DNA from 2 places in the Vibrio sp. RC586 genome. Region 2 is predicted to be linked to the other one. Evidence: riboswitches for the same ligand, from Rfam matches in the RefSeq annotation. Region 2 holds a riboswitch; the other holds the start of a gene.

Region 1 (8,114 bases), on a different contig from region 2:
GATAATTTGTTCAGCTGCCTTTTGCTGTGAAGGATTCACGAGCCATAACGATGGTGCGCTATTTTGATCTATTGGAATCTCACCGCGCAGCGCAAACAACATTTCTCCCCGCATCTCACACCGAATGCCCTGCTGACGCAGTAGTTGCATCAGCATATGGGCTTCCAATGGGTTAGAGGCAGTGTAAATCTTCATGCTAACAATTAGATGCTTACTTAATTGAAGATTGGATGGTGCGTTGCTGGAACTTATTCATCAACCACTTAACGATAATTGGGAATACCCCTAGTAGCACAAATGAAGCAAGGACAGGGAAGGACACGATTTCACCTAAACTTGAAATTTCCGCCAATTGTGTACCCGCATTCAGATAAACCGCTGTGCCGGGTAGCATACCTAGTTGGCTTACCCAGTAGTAGCGCCAAACAGAGATTGGGGTCAGTCCCATAACCAAGTTAATCAAAAAGAAAGGGAAAATCGGGATGAGGCGTAGTGAGAGTAAGTAAAACGCACCATCTCGCTCAACACCTTGGTTGATGGTTAACAGTTTATCGGCAAACTTCGCTTGAACCCAGTCACGCAAAAGAAAGCGACTACTGAGGAATGCGAGGGTTGCGCCAATGGTACTAGCGAAGGAAGCAAGTAGTAGACTGAGCCAAAAACCAAACAGCGCAGCACCCAGTAGAGTAACAACGGTTGCTCCAGGGATGGAAAACGCAGTCAATAAAACATATACCACAAAGTAAATGAAAGCGGCTTGCAATAGATGGGCATCAATATAGCTTGCTAATTCTGCTTGTTTGGCTTTCGCCATATCCAACGTGAGATATTGGCTAAATTGCGTCACCAAGATGGCGGTAATCGCGATCAAAATTAAGGCAATGATGAGTTTTTTATTCATGTAAAGATACCTAGTAATCATTTCGATGTTTTGGCAAGTGACAAAACACTTAAGTCAAGTATACCCAAACTATTTGGAGTTGCAGGTTGGCAGCAAGTCAGCGTAGCCAATACCTAACAGCCTCAGGAATGAATACACACATACTCACTGAGTTCAAACTCGCCAAATTAGGCGTGATTGCTGAGACTCTAAGAATAAAGAAAGGGGAAGAGCAGGATTTCTTTCAAAAAATAACGTGCCCAGATGGACACGTTATATGTACGTATGTCTTGGTGTGTTCACACCTAAATCTTGACGTGATTATGAACCTAAAACAGTAGGTTAGAGGTGCCTCAAGAGTTCATCACGACGATTTTGTGGGATCACTGACCAATGCTTACCTTCAATCGCACCTTCTAGAGCCCATAGCAACTCTAAGCTAACTTCTGCTGAGTGAGTACGCTGAATCGCTTTATACGCTTCAACAGCACCATGAGAGTGTAGTGATTCAACATTCTCAATCCCTGCTTTTTTGAGCATCCTTTCGGTTGCCAAGCGTAAGTTAGGCAGATCTTTTAAGCGCTCAGGTTTTGCTTGAGCTTGCGTTTCACGCTCTGCCTTAGCGACTTCAAGTGCAGCGCGAGCTTCAGTTAAGATGGAGGTTGGATTGCTCCAACAATCTTCAGGTAAAGCGTAGTACTTAGTTACGACAGGAAAGCCACGTTTCTTATAAACGTAAGGTTCATAACCTTGTAGTTTGAATTTTTCGATTGTGGCATCGTCCGCACGGATGTGCAGCGTTTCATTAACCACAAGCGCAAACATAGTTTCGTCGACGAAAATACCAAAGCCACCAAACATTGAACGAGATTTCACACGTCCTAGCTGCTCAAAGAGCCGCATTGAATCTTTTAATACTGGTTTATTCATGCTGTTAGTCTCGGAGTATTGTTACATACGCCACCAAATCAGGTCCGAGAAAATTAGCAAATGCATGCATCGGCCATGTCAATGATGAGTCAACATAGTGTATGCATTTTTTGCCATCGGTAACCCCGCTACCTACCATAAACTTTTGGTTTAGGCCGGAGGCTTTGCGTCCCACTTTTTCAAATGGTTTGCCCTGTGCGTGACATTTTTCCTGATAAAAATTAACCAATCTTGGCTTATTCTCACAACTTGGTATTTCAAATGTGAGAATAAGCTAAGTTATTAATACCTATGCTACATAGGTTTTGTCAAATTTATGTGACAAGCTTTCAAATATAGGCGTCATGAATTGTCAAGAAAGTTAGTTTTTTGTCAAGTCTTTCACTGTGTCGCGCTCGACAATTTCAGGATGCATTTCGAAAATTCGACGTTCGTGTTCTTTATCCTTGATGCGCTCTAACAAAATTTCAAAGGCGTTTTTCCCGACACGACGTTTCGGTTGGTGTACGGTAGTCAGCGGTGGTGAGAAATATTCCGCTAATTCAATGTTGTCGTAGCCAATCACGGAAATGTCTTCAGGTACACGGATGCCTTTTTGTTGCAGACGGCTCATCAAACCAAGTGCCATAGTATCGTTGAAACAAAACACCGCAGTTGGACGCTTATCCATAGCAAGGATTTTATCGGCAGCTAGCACCGCCGTATCACACTCAAAGTTGCCTTCTAAAATCCAATCTTCATTAACCGGCAATTTTGCCTCAGCCATAGCACGGCGGAAGCCTTGAATACGCTCTTGGCATGCTGCTTTAACAAAGTGACCGCTTAAGCATGCAATATCAGTATGACCACGGTCAGTCAGGTATTTGGTAGCCAAGTAACCACCTTCTTCTGAATTGTCGATGATTTTATCAGCGTGTGAGGTTTCTGGACCCCAATCCATGATTACTTTTGGAATGTCTTTGTGTGCATCCAGCATCTCTTGTAGCTCTTGGGTCAAGTCTGAACACATGACCAAAATGCCATCAACCCGTTTTTCAGCCAACATGCGAATGTAATCACGTTGCTTTTCATAGATGCCGCCTGTGTTACACAAGATCAGAGTGTAACCTTGGCGATAACAGTAGCTTTCTACGCCATCAATCACTTCAGAGAAGAACAAGTTAGTGGATTGCGTCACTAACATGCCGATGGTGCGAGTGGTGTTACATTTCAAGCTCCGTGCAACAGCGCTAGGAGCATAGTTGAGCTGTTTAACCGCTTCTTGCACTTTCTCCTGTGTGGTTTCAGCCACAAAACGAGTTTTGTTAATGACGTGAGAGACGGTAGTCGTTGACACGCCAGCAAGGCGTGCCACATCTTTAATCGTAGCCATAGAGTGTTCCTGTCGATGACTGCTGATGCCAGCGAATATTATTGGTTAATTAAATCAGCAGAAGTAAGGCGAGACTGAGCGAATCTTCACACTCTGTGCAGCAATGAGCGGTACTAGGCCGTACGTAAAGCGCTTCAATCACAATGCCTAAAGTAATAAAAATACAAAAACCGCCAAAAATTAGCGGTTTATATTTTTATTCGTTTTTTATCGTTTGCGGGTGGATTTTAGACTGCAAATCTGTTCACCGCAACGAAATTCATTCATCAAACTTTAAGTTATTTCGCGATCAATTCGTCTAGGCAAACTCTATTTACTGTGCCAAAGAGTCAGTTTGGTGTTGAACGGCAACCTTAAGTAAGAGAGTGACAAGACACTTATTCGATATTCGTATTCAGCTCTTGAAGGTAATCTTTGTCTTGTCTCACGAATGCCAATGTTAAACGAGCAACGGCTGCGTAAAGTCCAAAGTCATCAAATTGAGTGCAACGCTCAACAAAGGTGGGTAACCAGTTGAGTAAGTGTTGTTCGATAAATTCAGCTTGTGCTTTCGATGCGTTATCCAAGTCCGCAGCCTGTTCATTTTGATTAGCACTAATGGCAAGGTGAGCCAAAAAATCGAGCTGAATTGCGAGATGGTCGGCGGGTTCATTGAGGTTTTGAGCCACCTTAACGCCTTGCGTGGCGAGAAGCTCGCGCATTTTTTGTGCGGGTTTACCGTTTAGTAGCCCTTTATCCGTGTAGACAGATGCGTAAGGTAGAGCTGAATCACGATCGGACTTCAAAAATAAATCACAGAAATCCGCAGCAAGTTCAAGCTGAGCATCGGTTCTATCTTGCAAACGATTCAGCGCTTCTATCAAACTTTTCACATCTGTGGTTAGGCTTTCTTCTGCCGCGAGTCCAGTCAAAAATGTGCGGATTTCCGCTGAATGGTAGTGTGCGAGATCTTGTTCAGTCAGCTCTTTAATAAATAGGCTCGACAACCACCAATAGACTTCTGCGCGTTTTTCATTGAGGATTTTCAGTTCTTGTATCATTTTTGCACTCCCAATCGGTTGGCTCTTAGTCTAAACCATAAAAATGAACAGCTATCATGCTGAACATGTCTATTTGTGAAAAGATGCAAATGAGTTGTGAATGTGCTGAGTGGGGCTTGAGTTGCATCAAGAAAAAGTGATGTTTCTCACGATTTTTCTCGAAATATTAATAAATATGAATAGAATAACCCTGCGATAAATCCAGTTATTTAAAATGGTGCATTATGAGCTATCACGTACTTGTGGTTGAAGACGATCTCGTTACCCGCAGTAAGTTGAGTGGTTACTTTCAAAACGAAGGCTACCAAGTCACACAGGCGGAAAGCGGAGCGCAAATGAGAGAAGCACTAGAACTCAATGATATTGATCTGGTGTTGCTGGACATTAATTTGCCCGGTGAAGATGGTTTGCTATTGACGCGAGAACTACGCGGCCAATCGGAGATTGGCATTATTTTAGTGACAGGACGCACAGACAGTATCGACAAAATCGTTGGCCTTGAAATGGGGGCAGACGACTATGTCACAAAACCCGTTGATTTACGTGAGCTGCAAGTGCGAGTTAAGAACTTGTTGTGGCGTATTTGCCTTGCTCGTCGTGATAACAGTGCAGACAAGCAAGACGATAAACTGGTTTATTTTGGTGAGTGGACATTTGATGTTCAGCGTCGTGCACTTAGCCGTAACGGCGAGCCAGTAAAGTTAACTAAAGCTGAATATGAGCTTTTAGTAGCGCTTTCTTCTTATCCTAATCAAGTGCTAAGCCGAGAGCGCATTTTGAACATGATCAGTCATCGAGTGGACGCTCCAAACGATCGTACCATTGATGTTTTGATTCGCCGTATGCGCGCCAAGATGGAAATTGATCCAAAGAACCCACAGATTTTTGTCACCGTACATGGTGAAGGTTATATGTTTGCGGGTGATTAGCTTTGGTTTAACTCATCTTGCTTGATGAGCACTTTTGATAAGAGAGTGTAAGGCAAATAAAAAAAACCGGCAGTTCGCCGGTTTTTTTGTCGCTCGTGGAAAGTTTAAGGTGTGGCAGGAGTAGGCTCAACCGCGGCATCGCCAGCTACTGTCTCTTCAATTACAGCGGGATTGGCTAGAGGCGTTTCTACATCGCCTGCTACCGTATCGCGCAGTTTTTGCCACAATAATCCCAGAGTTTCGTACCAATACTGTTCAGTCTGTTCAAGATAGCGGGCTTTAGGGATGTACTTATCCCACGGCTGAGCAATATTCAGGTGGCCGAGGAAATTGGTCGGGGCAGGTATTGGGTTTAACCCTGCCGCTTCAAATTCACGCATGGCGCGTTTCATGTGGCTAGCCGAGGTCACTAACACCATACGTTTCTGCTGTACAAATGCGGCGGCTTGACGCGCTTCTTCCCACGTATCTTTAGCGGTTTCTAGCAAAATAATGTCTGATTTGGGTACGCCGAGTGCAAGGGCGACACGCGCCATCATACGTGCGTGGCTTACCTCACTTCCTCCAGCATATCCAGAGAGGATCATTTTCGAACCTGGATACATACGGTTAATCCGAATGCCTTCGGCAAGTCGCATTAAAGCCGCGCGGCTGAGTTCAGATGTTGGGGGAATATCATCGTCCACCACATGGCCGTTACCCAATACCATGACGTAATCGACAGTCCCCTCAACGGGCAGAAAAGCCGTATAGGTTCTTTCGAGTGGCATTAAGAGGCGAGTCGCTATGGGTTGGAAAGAGATAAAGAAAATACCGGTGAGAGAGAACAACACCACAAGACAACCGGTTTTACGTTTTGCTGTGAACATGATCAACATCAGGCCCACGAAACCAATGATCAGCAACGCTGGCAGAGGCATTAACAGTGAAGAAAAAATTTTTTTCAGCTCAAACATAGAAAAACAGTCCGAAAAAACAGCACTTGATTATAAAAAGAGTCGAAGCCTCTTTATTCCTGCCATTCCTATGACAGAATAGCGGGCACGATTCGTTATCATAACTCAAGCTACCGTGACAGAAGATCGCAATTTCGACGATATTGCCCACAAATTTGCAAAAAATATATACGGTTCTGACAAAGGTGAGATCCGCCAAGTCATTGTTTGGGAAGATTTGGAGCAGCTTCTCAGTCAACTGGACACGCAAAAAGTTCCCTTGCACGTGCTCGATGCGGGTGGCGGCTTGGCGCAAGTATCGCAAAAAATCGCTCGCCTTGGGCATCGAGTGACACTCTGTGATCTTTCTTCGGAAATGTTGCAATTGGCCGAACAGGATATTGCAAACAATGGCCTGCTTGAGCAGTATCGCTTCGTCCATTCACCAGTGCAGACGATTCAAGCACACCTTGATGCGCCCGTGGATTTGGTGCTGTTTCATGCGGTGATGGAGTGGTTGGCGGAGCCCAAACCAGCGTTGCAAAATTTGTTGGCGCAAGTTAGAGCGGGCGGCATGGTGTCGGTGATGTTTTACAACTATCACGGTTTGGTTTACAAAAACGCCGTGTGTGGCAACATTCCGCACGTGCTAGAAGATATGCCGCACCGCAAACGGTTTAAATTACAACCGCAGAAAGGCTTGCTCCCCGAAGAGGTCTATCAATGGATCGAAGAATCGGGTTTTGAGATCTGCGGAAAATCCGGTATTCGCTGTTTCAGTGATTACATCGGAAACATGAAAAACATGGGCGAATACCAGTATGAGGATTTGGTGGCACTGGAGCGCAAATTCTGCCGTCAGGAGCCTTACCTCTCATTGGGCCGATACATTCATGTATGGGCTAAGAAAAAACAATAACAGGAAACACAATGAGTGAGTTTACTCAGGATACTGTGCAAAAGCCTATCGACGAACTCGTCACTTGGGTAAAACAGTATGACTTCTCATTGAATCTGCCTACTGAGCGGCTGGCATTTTTGTTGGCGATTGCTGTGCTCAGTAATGAAAGATTTGATGAAGAGCTCGGAGAAGGGGAACTTCACGATGCATTCGCGATAGTCACGCGCTTGTTTGCAGAATCGGGAGAAGCCTCAGCCTTTCGGGCTAACAATGCGATTAATGATCTGGTCAAGCAGCGCTTATTAAGCCGTTTTACCAGCGAAATAACGGAAGGTGCCAGCATCTACCGTCTGACGCCTTTGGCGATCGGCATTACCGACTACTACGTTCGTCATCGCGAATTTTCCAAACTGAAACTATCTATCCAACTCTCTATGGTCGCGGATGAGATGGCGAAAGCCGTGGAATCTGCGCAGCAGGGTGGCAGTGTCGCTCATTGGCGCAAAAACGTGTTTGGCGTGCTCAAATATTCGGTGAGTGAAATCTTCGATCGCATCGACCTTAACCAGCGTGTGATGGATGAGCAGCAGCAATCGGTCAAAGAACAGATTGCGGATCTGCTGAATAAAGATTGGCGCGATGCGATCAACAACTGTGAAGCCTTGCTGTCTGAGACTTCCGCCACACTGCGTGAGCTGCAAGATACCTTGCAAGCGGCAGGCGATGAGTTGCAAACGCAAATCCTCGATATTCAGGAGTGCGTGTATGGCGATCTGGAATTGGACTTCATCGAAGAGACGCTGTTTGCGCTGCAAATGAAGCTCGACCGCATTACGAGTTGGGGTCAGCAGTCGATTGATCTTTGGATCGGTTACGACCGCCACGTCCACAAGTTTATTCGTACCGCGATTGATATGGACCAGAACCGCGCGTTCAGCCAACGTCTGCGTCAGTCAATGAACGACTATTTTGAACAACCTTGGTATCTCACTTACGCCGATGCAGAACGTCTATCCGATCTGCGTGATGAAACTTTGACCCTGCGTGACGAAGAAGTTACTGGCCATGTGCCGACAGAAGTGGAATACGAAGAACTGCAACAAGTAAATGATGAACTTGCGCAGCGG
Region 2 (8,114 bases):
TCACAGCACGTACTCGGTTGCCCGATTTCACTGGATAAGGGAAGCGTACAGAGTTGAGGCCGATATTCACTACCATTTTTGCGGTAGGAAACAGCGATTTCTCTTCATCAACACTGTCCGTCAAACGAGGCAACAGGGCCAAAGTTAAAAAGCCGTGGGCGATCGTTGTTTTGAACGGCGACTCTGATTCCGCACGCTCTGGATTGGTATGGATCCACTGCATGTCTTCAGTCACCATACCAAATTGATTGATACGCTCTTGATCGACCAGCAACCAGTCTCCAGTGTGGATCACTTCCCCCACTTGGGTTTGCAGTCGATCATACAAAGCCTGAGCTTCCGGTTTGAGCACAATCGGTTCCGGAATCGGCGTTTCTTCATTGGCAGGCAGGTGCAGATCTTTCACCCACGCAAACAGTGGGCGACGATTGGTTTTGTGCAAAATGTCATCCCAGTACTCGCGCACAGACGGAGACACCCACTGTTTAAATTCAGTGTGCTTAACCAAGTTTTCAGCTCGATGCTTTAGTAGATCAGCGACTCTCATCAAAACCTCATTCTTAACCAAGAAGAAATAGAAACGCCCTAATTTTGAAGTACTTCACAGTAAGCTGCAATGACTTTCGGGCGTACATGCGTAACCTGTAAGTCATAAACACCTATAAAAACAATGCATTATCAATAAAACATTATTTTATTAGCCTTTCACTCATTAGAGCAAACACACCATTTCTTTATACTATTTTGTCGAAGCGTTAGCTTTACGCTCACCTTGTCATGGGGCAAACCGCCCAAGCTCGGGCTTGAAATCCAACTTCTGACTGAAAATACCAAGCAAATATTGCGCCGAATTGTGATTTATTGGCTTGGCTCGGCCTGTGTTACAAAGTTTCAAGCTGGTTAATGTATGCTTCGGCGGTTACTAAAATCACCTGTTGATCGCTACTTTTCATCTTATCCCATGTTTTATATAGCATCCCAGTTGGAGGATTGTTAGCGAGTCAGTCACGATGTTTGAGCATAAAGCGCCAATAGAGTGAACTCAGTGGGCAGACATTCTCACCTGATTTCTGTTCAACCTGATAGAAACACGAAGTGCAGTAAGCACTCATTTTTTGATGTAAGAGCCGCTCGCGGCATAAGGTTTCGTGGCAATTAAACCGCCATCCGCAAATAACGCCATACCACGAGTATACGGAAGATCCACCCATTCAATCGCATCAATATAAATCCCTAAGTACCATGCATCGACTTGATCCGGATTGCACTCAGTCAGAAGCCCCAAATTTACCGCGCAAAATCTTCTATTTGAGCTAAGTAGATCCACCTTGAGCAACACGATAAGTTTCAATAGCCGTTTCAGAGTGAGCATGATTGAGTTGATCCCCAATATCAATCGAGCAACCGGATGGTGTATGGTGCTTCTTGTAAAGTTAAGAGCGAACTTTGTAGGATGTGCTTCAAGCTATTAGCCTGAATTTACGTCTGGCACCCAATTTGGATCAGTGAGCCATTGACAATATGCAATAACAAATACAAGCATGGCATATGGATTTCAAATGAAATAAATGTGAGTTATTTCATTTAGATATTAGTTATTTTACTCTAAAAATTAAGCGTGAGAGCTTCATTCCACAAACCTAGTAATGACTTCGCTTTCTCCTCTGACCTTAAGTAAATTTGCTTTCGGTCACACTTCGGCAAACCATTTGAAAAAATGGGACGCAAAGCTTCCGGTCTGTCGGTCAAGAAAGCTCATAAAGCCCTCTTAAACCTATGATAGCGGGGTTGCCAATTCGGCTTACGCCGCTTTGTCTTATGCGTTGCTGAATGTGCCAAAGTTCAGATTAGCTCTGAACTACGTCTGACGATCTGTCAGTCAAACTATGTCAGCTAACAAAAAAGAGTCTGTGATGAAAAAACAACCTAAAATGACCGCTATCGCGCTGATCCTTTCCGGTATCAGTGGATTAGCCTATGGACACGGCTATGTCTCTTCAGTGGAAAACGGCATTGCCGAGGGACGAGCTACTTTATGTAAATTTGCCGCCAATGGAACTGGAGAAAAAAATACCAACTGTGGTGGTATTCAGTACGAACCACAAAGTGTGGAAGGCCCTGATGGCTTCCCAGTCGCTGGCCCTCGTGATGGCAAAATTGCCAGTGCCGAATCGGCATTGGCCGCAGCACTAGATGAACAAACCGCCGACCGTTGGGTAAAACGCCCAATCCAAGCAGGTCCACAAACTTTTGAGTGGACATTTACCGCTAACCACGTCACTAAAGACTGGAAATACTACATCACCAAGCCAAACTGGAACCCAAACCAAGCTTTGTCACGCGATTCTTTTGATCTGAATCCATTCTGCGTGGTGGAAGGCAATATGGTGCAACCACCGAAACGTGTTAGCCACGAATGTATTGTGCCAGAACGTGAAGGTTACCAAGTCATCCTCGCGGTATGGGATGTGGGCGATACTGCGGCCTCTTTCTATAACGTGATTGATGTAAAATTTGATGGTAACGGCCCTGTGTTACCAGATTGGAACCAAGCCGGACAAATCATTCCAAGCATGGATCTCAGCATTGGCGATACCGTGTACACACGAGTATTTGATGCAACCGGAGAAAACCCAGCTTACCGTACCGAGCTGAAAATCGACTCTGAGATGCTAACCCAAGCTAATCAATGGTCTTACGCTCTGGCGACTAAAATTAACCAAACGCAAAAACAGCAACGAGCTGGTCAGCTTAATGGCGATCAATTTGTTCCAGTTTACGGCACTAACCCGATTTACCTGAAAGAAGGCAGCGGTTTGAAACGTGTTGAAATTGGCTACCAAATTGAAGCGCCACAGCCTGAGTATTCACTGACGGTTTCAGGTCTAGCGAAAGAATATGAAATTGGCGAGCAGCCTGTTCAACTTGACCTGACACTAGAAGCACAAGGTGAAATGACCGCAGAACTGACGGTTTATAACCACCACCAAAAACCACTAGCGAGCTGGACTCAAGCGATGACGGATGGCGAGCTGAAATCAGTAACCTTAGAACTGAGTGAAGCCAAAGCGGGGCACCACATGCTGGTTTCTCGTATCAAAGATCGCGATGGCAATCTGCAAGATCAGCAAACTCTTGATTTTATGTTGGTTGAGCCACAAACCCCACCAACACCAGGTGACTATGACTTTGCCTTCCCTAACGGTTTGAAAGAGTATGTTGCTGGCACCAAAGTGCTAGGTTCGGATGGCGCAATCTACCAATGTAAGCCATGGCCATACTCTGGCTACTGTCAACAATGGACAACCAATACCACTCAGTACCAACCGGGTACAGGCAGCCATTGGGAAATGGCGTGGGATAAACTCTAATTTCCCCTCCCTAAAACACAAAATCCCTCAGCCAACACTGAGGGATTTTTTATTTGAGCTAGAGAAAAATCTCATCGCCACCCGCACAGAAAGTCACTGGATTAAATCTGTTTTACTCTTCATCCATTTCGCAATCAGTACAGCTTTGCAGAGCGATTTCGTGTTCAAAAACAATCGCGCCATTGCCTTCTGCCACAAGTTCAGCGATTTCATCCACGACTTCTTGCTCATCTTCCGCTTCTACTTGATTTGCCAGTTCTTCTTCTGAGTAACCGTAGAAATTCAGCAATAAGTAATCGCGCGCTTCTTCTTTAGTACAAGTTATGTTCACGGAAAGATCTGGCTCAACGTTGTCTTGTGCAATCAGCTCTGCCACTTGTGCTAATACATCCTCTTTCATTGCTGCCGTTAACCAGCCCAGATCCGTGCTTACTGTGGTTTTTTTACAGTCAAAACAAGGAAGTTGATGAAAGTAATATTGAAAATCAGTCATAGGTCATCTCTTCTTTGAGTGTTGAATAGCAGGATTATGCGCGATTTCTCGCAAAATACTATCTCAATATACCCAAAACATCACTTGACCTTACCCTAGGGTAAAGCTTTAAATTACGGCTAAGTTTTTCATTCAAGGCACAAAATGCGCTTATCTCCTCTTCGCATATTCTGGATCTCCATCATCAGCATGTTTACCATGCTGAGCTCCAGTATTGCTTCAAGCGCGCCTTTAATGACTTGGCAAATGATCAGTGCCTCCGTTCACCAATCTGAAGCTGAAGCACCTTCCGGTTGCGTGATGATGGATAGCAGCCAAATGTCTCACTCCATGCCGATGAGCCACTCCTCAATGGAGGAAAGTTCAAACCATTGCATGAGTGATGCTCCCTCGATCCATAACTGTTGTACCGCTGCATGCGTGAGTGTGTTCGCGTTTTTACCGCAAACCGCCTATAGCCTACCTGCACAATACCAACTGGCTTTGATTCCCTATGAATCCGCCAAATCCGTGGTGCAAAGGCAGCAATCCCTCTATCGACCTCCAATAGCTTAATTCAATCACAAATTCGTCGTGTCACTGTGCTCCTGTGAGCCGTGACGTGTGTTTTCACGTCTTTTTTGACGTGCAGATTGGATTAGAAAAAATGAAACCGAGCCTATTGGCGCTGTGTATCAGCGTTTCCGCTCTGGTCGTAACACCTGTGATGGCGCAGTCTTCTGCGACTTCTTCAGGGCAGTTACTGTCCCAAAGCGATCCTTTGACTCTGCTTATTGAACAAGCGCTCGCCAACGATGCAAGCCGTAAGCAGTTTTATGCCCAATCCCAAGCCATGCGAGAAACCGGCGTTGCCGCGACTACCCTCATGGACCCCAAACTCAAAGTCGGTTTTGGTGGTTTGCCGGTCGATAGCTTCAAATTTGATGAAGATGCGATGACCAATATTTCCGTTGGTTTAATGCAACAATTTGAGCGCGGCGATACCTTAGATTTGCAAGGCAAAAAAGCCTCACAACAAGCCGATGGTATGGCTTTGCAAGTCGAAAATCGGGAGCGCGAAGTCGCCAACGGTATCACTCAACTCTGGTTGGAGTTGGGTTATCAGCAACAGGCGGAACGTGTGTTGCGTGAAAATCAGCGCTTAATGCGCGAGCTAGAAAGCTTCATCAGCACCAACTACTCCATCGGTAAAAATGAAGCGCAAGATCTGCTGAATGCTCAACTGCAAGTCAGCCAGTTAGAAGAAAAACTGCAAGCGAACCAGCAAATGCAGCGTCGACTTCTCTCACAAATGTCCGAATGGTTGGGCAGTGAATGGCTCTCCAATCAAGTTCAGTTGAAAACCAGTAATCAGTTGGATTGGCAAAAGCTGGATGATTTGCTCGAAACCACGTCATCAGGCAAGTATTTCCCACTCTTGGCACAGCACCCTATGGTGCGTATGGCCGATGCCAATATTGCGGTGAACCAAACTCAAGTGGAATTGGCCGAGCAATCGTACACGCCACAATTTGGGGTGGAAGTGATGTACGCCTATCGCCAAGCCAACAACATGAAGGGAGAACCCGCTTCCGATCTGGTGAGCGCCTATTTAACGATGGACATCCCGTTATTTACGGGGAATCGCCAAGATCGCAACCATGCCGCTGCGCAATATCAAGTGGGGGCTGCCAAATCGCAAAAAGATCTGCTCCTTGCGCAGATGAATGCCAAGGTCAATGCCCTATTGGTTGACCGTACCAATCTTGAGCAACGCCTCGAACGTTACAAAACCACTTTGCTTGATCAAGCCAAAGCACGCACCAAAGCAGTGGAACGTGGCTATCAAAACAATACTTCGCAGTTCAATGATGTGATTACCGCCACTCGTGATGAACTGGCTGTCGAATTGGAATGGCAGCGCCTCATCACTGACTACAACCAAGTCAGCAGTAATTTAGCCATGTTGCTTGGCGGGTTTGATTACTCCGTCACCCAACCTGAACTGAATGCTGAATCTAGTCGTCGCTCATCTGCCAAGGAATAACCTCATGAAAATATTAAAAACCACAACCATTGCTTTACTGATTGGCGGCACTCTGGGCTTTGCGGCTAACCAATACTTCAATAGCCACGATATGAGTGCGATGGCTTCCACTGCAGACAGTAAAGGGGGGAATGAGCCACTTTATTGGGTTGCACCGATGGACCCGAATTACAAACGCGATAAACCGGGCAAATCACCGATGGGGATGGATTTGATCCCAGTTTATGCCGAAGATTTAGCGAGCCGTAATGACAAACCGGGCACAGTGAAAATCGATCCGGCGGTCGAAAATAATCTGGGCGTGAAAACGACACAGGTCGAACTCAGCAAATTGTCACCTCGTATTGAAACTGTAGGTTATATCGCGTTTGACGAAAGCCAACTTTGGCAAACCAACGTGCGCGTTTCCGGTTGGGTAGAAAAGCTCTACATCAACGCGGTGGGCGAGCAAGTGAAAAAAGGCGATGTGCTGTTTACCCTCTACTCTCCCGAGTTGGTAAAAGCACAAGAAGAGTTGTTGAACGCGGTGCGAACCGGTCGTGAGGGTCTGGTCAAAGGGGCAACCGAAAGGCTCAGCTCACTTGGCGTCGACCGTGAGCAGATCAATCAAGTGATTCGTCGTGGCAAAGCTTCCCAAACCATCGAAGTGAAAGCGTTAGCCAACGGCGTGATTGCCAGCCTGAATATTCGTGAAGGGGGATATTTATCTCCAGCGCAAGCCGTGATCAGCGCAGGCCCACTCAACGAAGTGTGGGTGGATGCCGAAGTGTTTGAGCGCCAAGCTCACTGGTTAAACAAAGGTAGCCAAGCCAGCATGACTTTGGATGCCCTTCCCGGCCAAGAGTGGCAAGGCAAAGTGGATTATGTTTACCCCATTCTTGACCCTAAAACGCGCACACTCAGAATGCGCCTGAAATTTGCCAACCCGAATGGCGAACTCAAGCCCAATATGTTTGCCAATATCACCTTGCAGCCAGTGAGTGATTCCAAAGTGCTTACGGTGCCGAAATCGGCCGTGATCCGCTCAGGTGGGATGACTCGTGTGGTACTGGCAGAAGGCGAAGGCAAATATCGCTCAGCGCGTATTGAAATTGGCCGCGAGGCGGATGACAAAATCGAAGTGCTGCAAGGCTTAACGCAAACCGATCGCATCGTCACCTCCGCGCATTTCATGCTCGATTCAGAATCAAGCCAAACGGCGGATCTTTCGCGCATCAATGGTGTTGAAACCCCAGCAGAAACTGCATGGGCCAAAGGTGAAATTACCGATGTGATGGCCAATCACGGCATGTTAACCATCAGCCATCAACCGGTTTCTCAATGGAATTGGCCTGCCATGACCATGAACTTCAATGTTGCTAAAAGCGTTGATCTGAGCGGACTGAAAAAAGGTCAGCCAATTGAGTTTGAAATGCAGAAAAACGACTCCGGCCAATATGAGATCATTGATGTTAAAGCCAGCGACTCGCAAATCGCGGCAGAAGTCTGGCTCAAAGGAGATATACAAACCTTAATGGCCGAGTTCGGCATGGTGACGCTATCACACCTCCCGGTTGCTGAATGGAGCTGGGATGCAGGTCAAATCAACTTTTCCGTGGGCGATAACATCAACCTTTCCGGCTTTGAAGAGGGCCAGAAAGTCCGATTTCTAGTGGCTAAAAATGGCTCTGAATATTCACTGAAACAACTGGAAGCCATCGGAGGTCAACAATGATCTCAGCCATTATTCGTTGGTCTCTCAACAACCGATTTCTCGTGCTCATCGCTACCCTTTTTCTCACCTTGGGTGGTCTTTATAGTGTGAAAATGACGCCGGTGGATGCGTTGCCGGACCTGTCGGATGTGCAAGTCATCATCAAAACTAGCTATCCCGGACAAGCACCGCAAGTGGTAGAAGATCAAGTCACCTACCCGCTGACGACCGCCATGTTAGCGGTGCCGGGGGCAGAAACCGTTCGCGGCTACTCGTTCTTTGGCGATTCGTACGTTTACATCATTTTCAATGATAAAACCGACATGTACTGGGCACGTTCGCGCGTGTTGGAATATTTAAGCCAAGTTGCCCCAAAACTGCCTGCCAATGCTAAACCGACATTGGGCCCAGATGCCACTGGGGTGGGCTGGATTTACAGCTATGTGTTGCAAGATAAAACCGGCAAGCATGATTTAGCCCAACTCAGAAGCCTGCAAGATTGGTTCTTAAAATACGAACTGCAAACGGTGG

Evidence for each region. A riboswitch is a leader RNA that binds a small molecule or an ion and turns the genes downstream of it on or off. The one in region 2 is predicted to bind cyclic di-GMP.
Region 1: it holds a riboswitch for cyclic di-GMP, as region 2 does, so the genes downstream of both, VOA_RS04500 (TfoX/Sxy family DNA transformation protein) here and gbpA (N-acetylglucosamine-binding protein GbpA) in region 2, are expected to answer to the same signal.

Annotation. Positions count from the first base shown of each region.
Region 1 is NZ_ADBD01000013.1:216,658-224,771, reverse strand. Features, by position in the region: gene VOA_RS04490 (putative signal transducing protein) at 1-195, opposite strand, end outside; gene VOA_RS04495 (TVP38/TMEM64 family protein) at 212-901, opposite strand; gene VOA_RS04500 (TfoX/Sxy family DNA transformation protein) at 1,223-1,810, opposite strand; cyclic di-GMP riboswitch class I at 1,926-2,013, opposite strand; gene purR (HTH-type transcriptional repressor PurR) at 2,172-3,182, opposite strand; gene torD (molecular chaperone TorD) at 3,560-4,222, opposite strand; gene torR (two-component system response regulator TorR) at 4,447-5,151, shown strand; gene elyC (envelope biogenesis factor ElyC) at 5,256-6,107, opposite strand; gene cmoM (tRNA uridine 5-oxyacetic acid(34) methyltransferase CmoM) at 6,223-7,005, shown strand; gene mukF (chromosome partition protein MukF) at 7,017-8,114, shown strand, end outside.
Region 2 is NZ_ADBD01000010.1:475,724-483,837, forward strand. Features, by position in the region: gene VOA_RS05875 (MaoC family dehydratase) at 1-547, opposite strand, end outside; partial or broken gene VOA_RS19635 (cryptochrome/photolyase family protein) at 882-1,288, opposite strand; cyclic di-GMP riboswitch class I at 1,690-1,796, shown strand; gene gbpA (N-acetylglucosamine-binding protein GbpA) at 1,914-3,371, shown strand; gene VOA_RS05860 (hypothetical protein) at 3,484-3,864, opposite strand; gene VOA_RS05855 (hypothetical protein) at 4,054-4,419, shown strand; gene VOA_RS05850 (TolC family protein) at 4,511-5,890, shown strand; gene VOA_RS05845 (efflux RND transporter periplasmic adaptor subunit) at 5,895-7,604, shown strand; gene VOA_RS05840 (efflux RND transporter permease subunit) at 7,601-8,114, shown strand, end outside.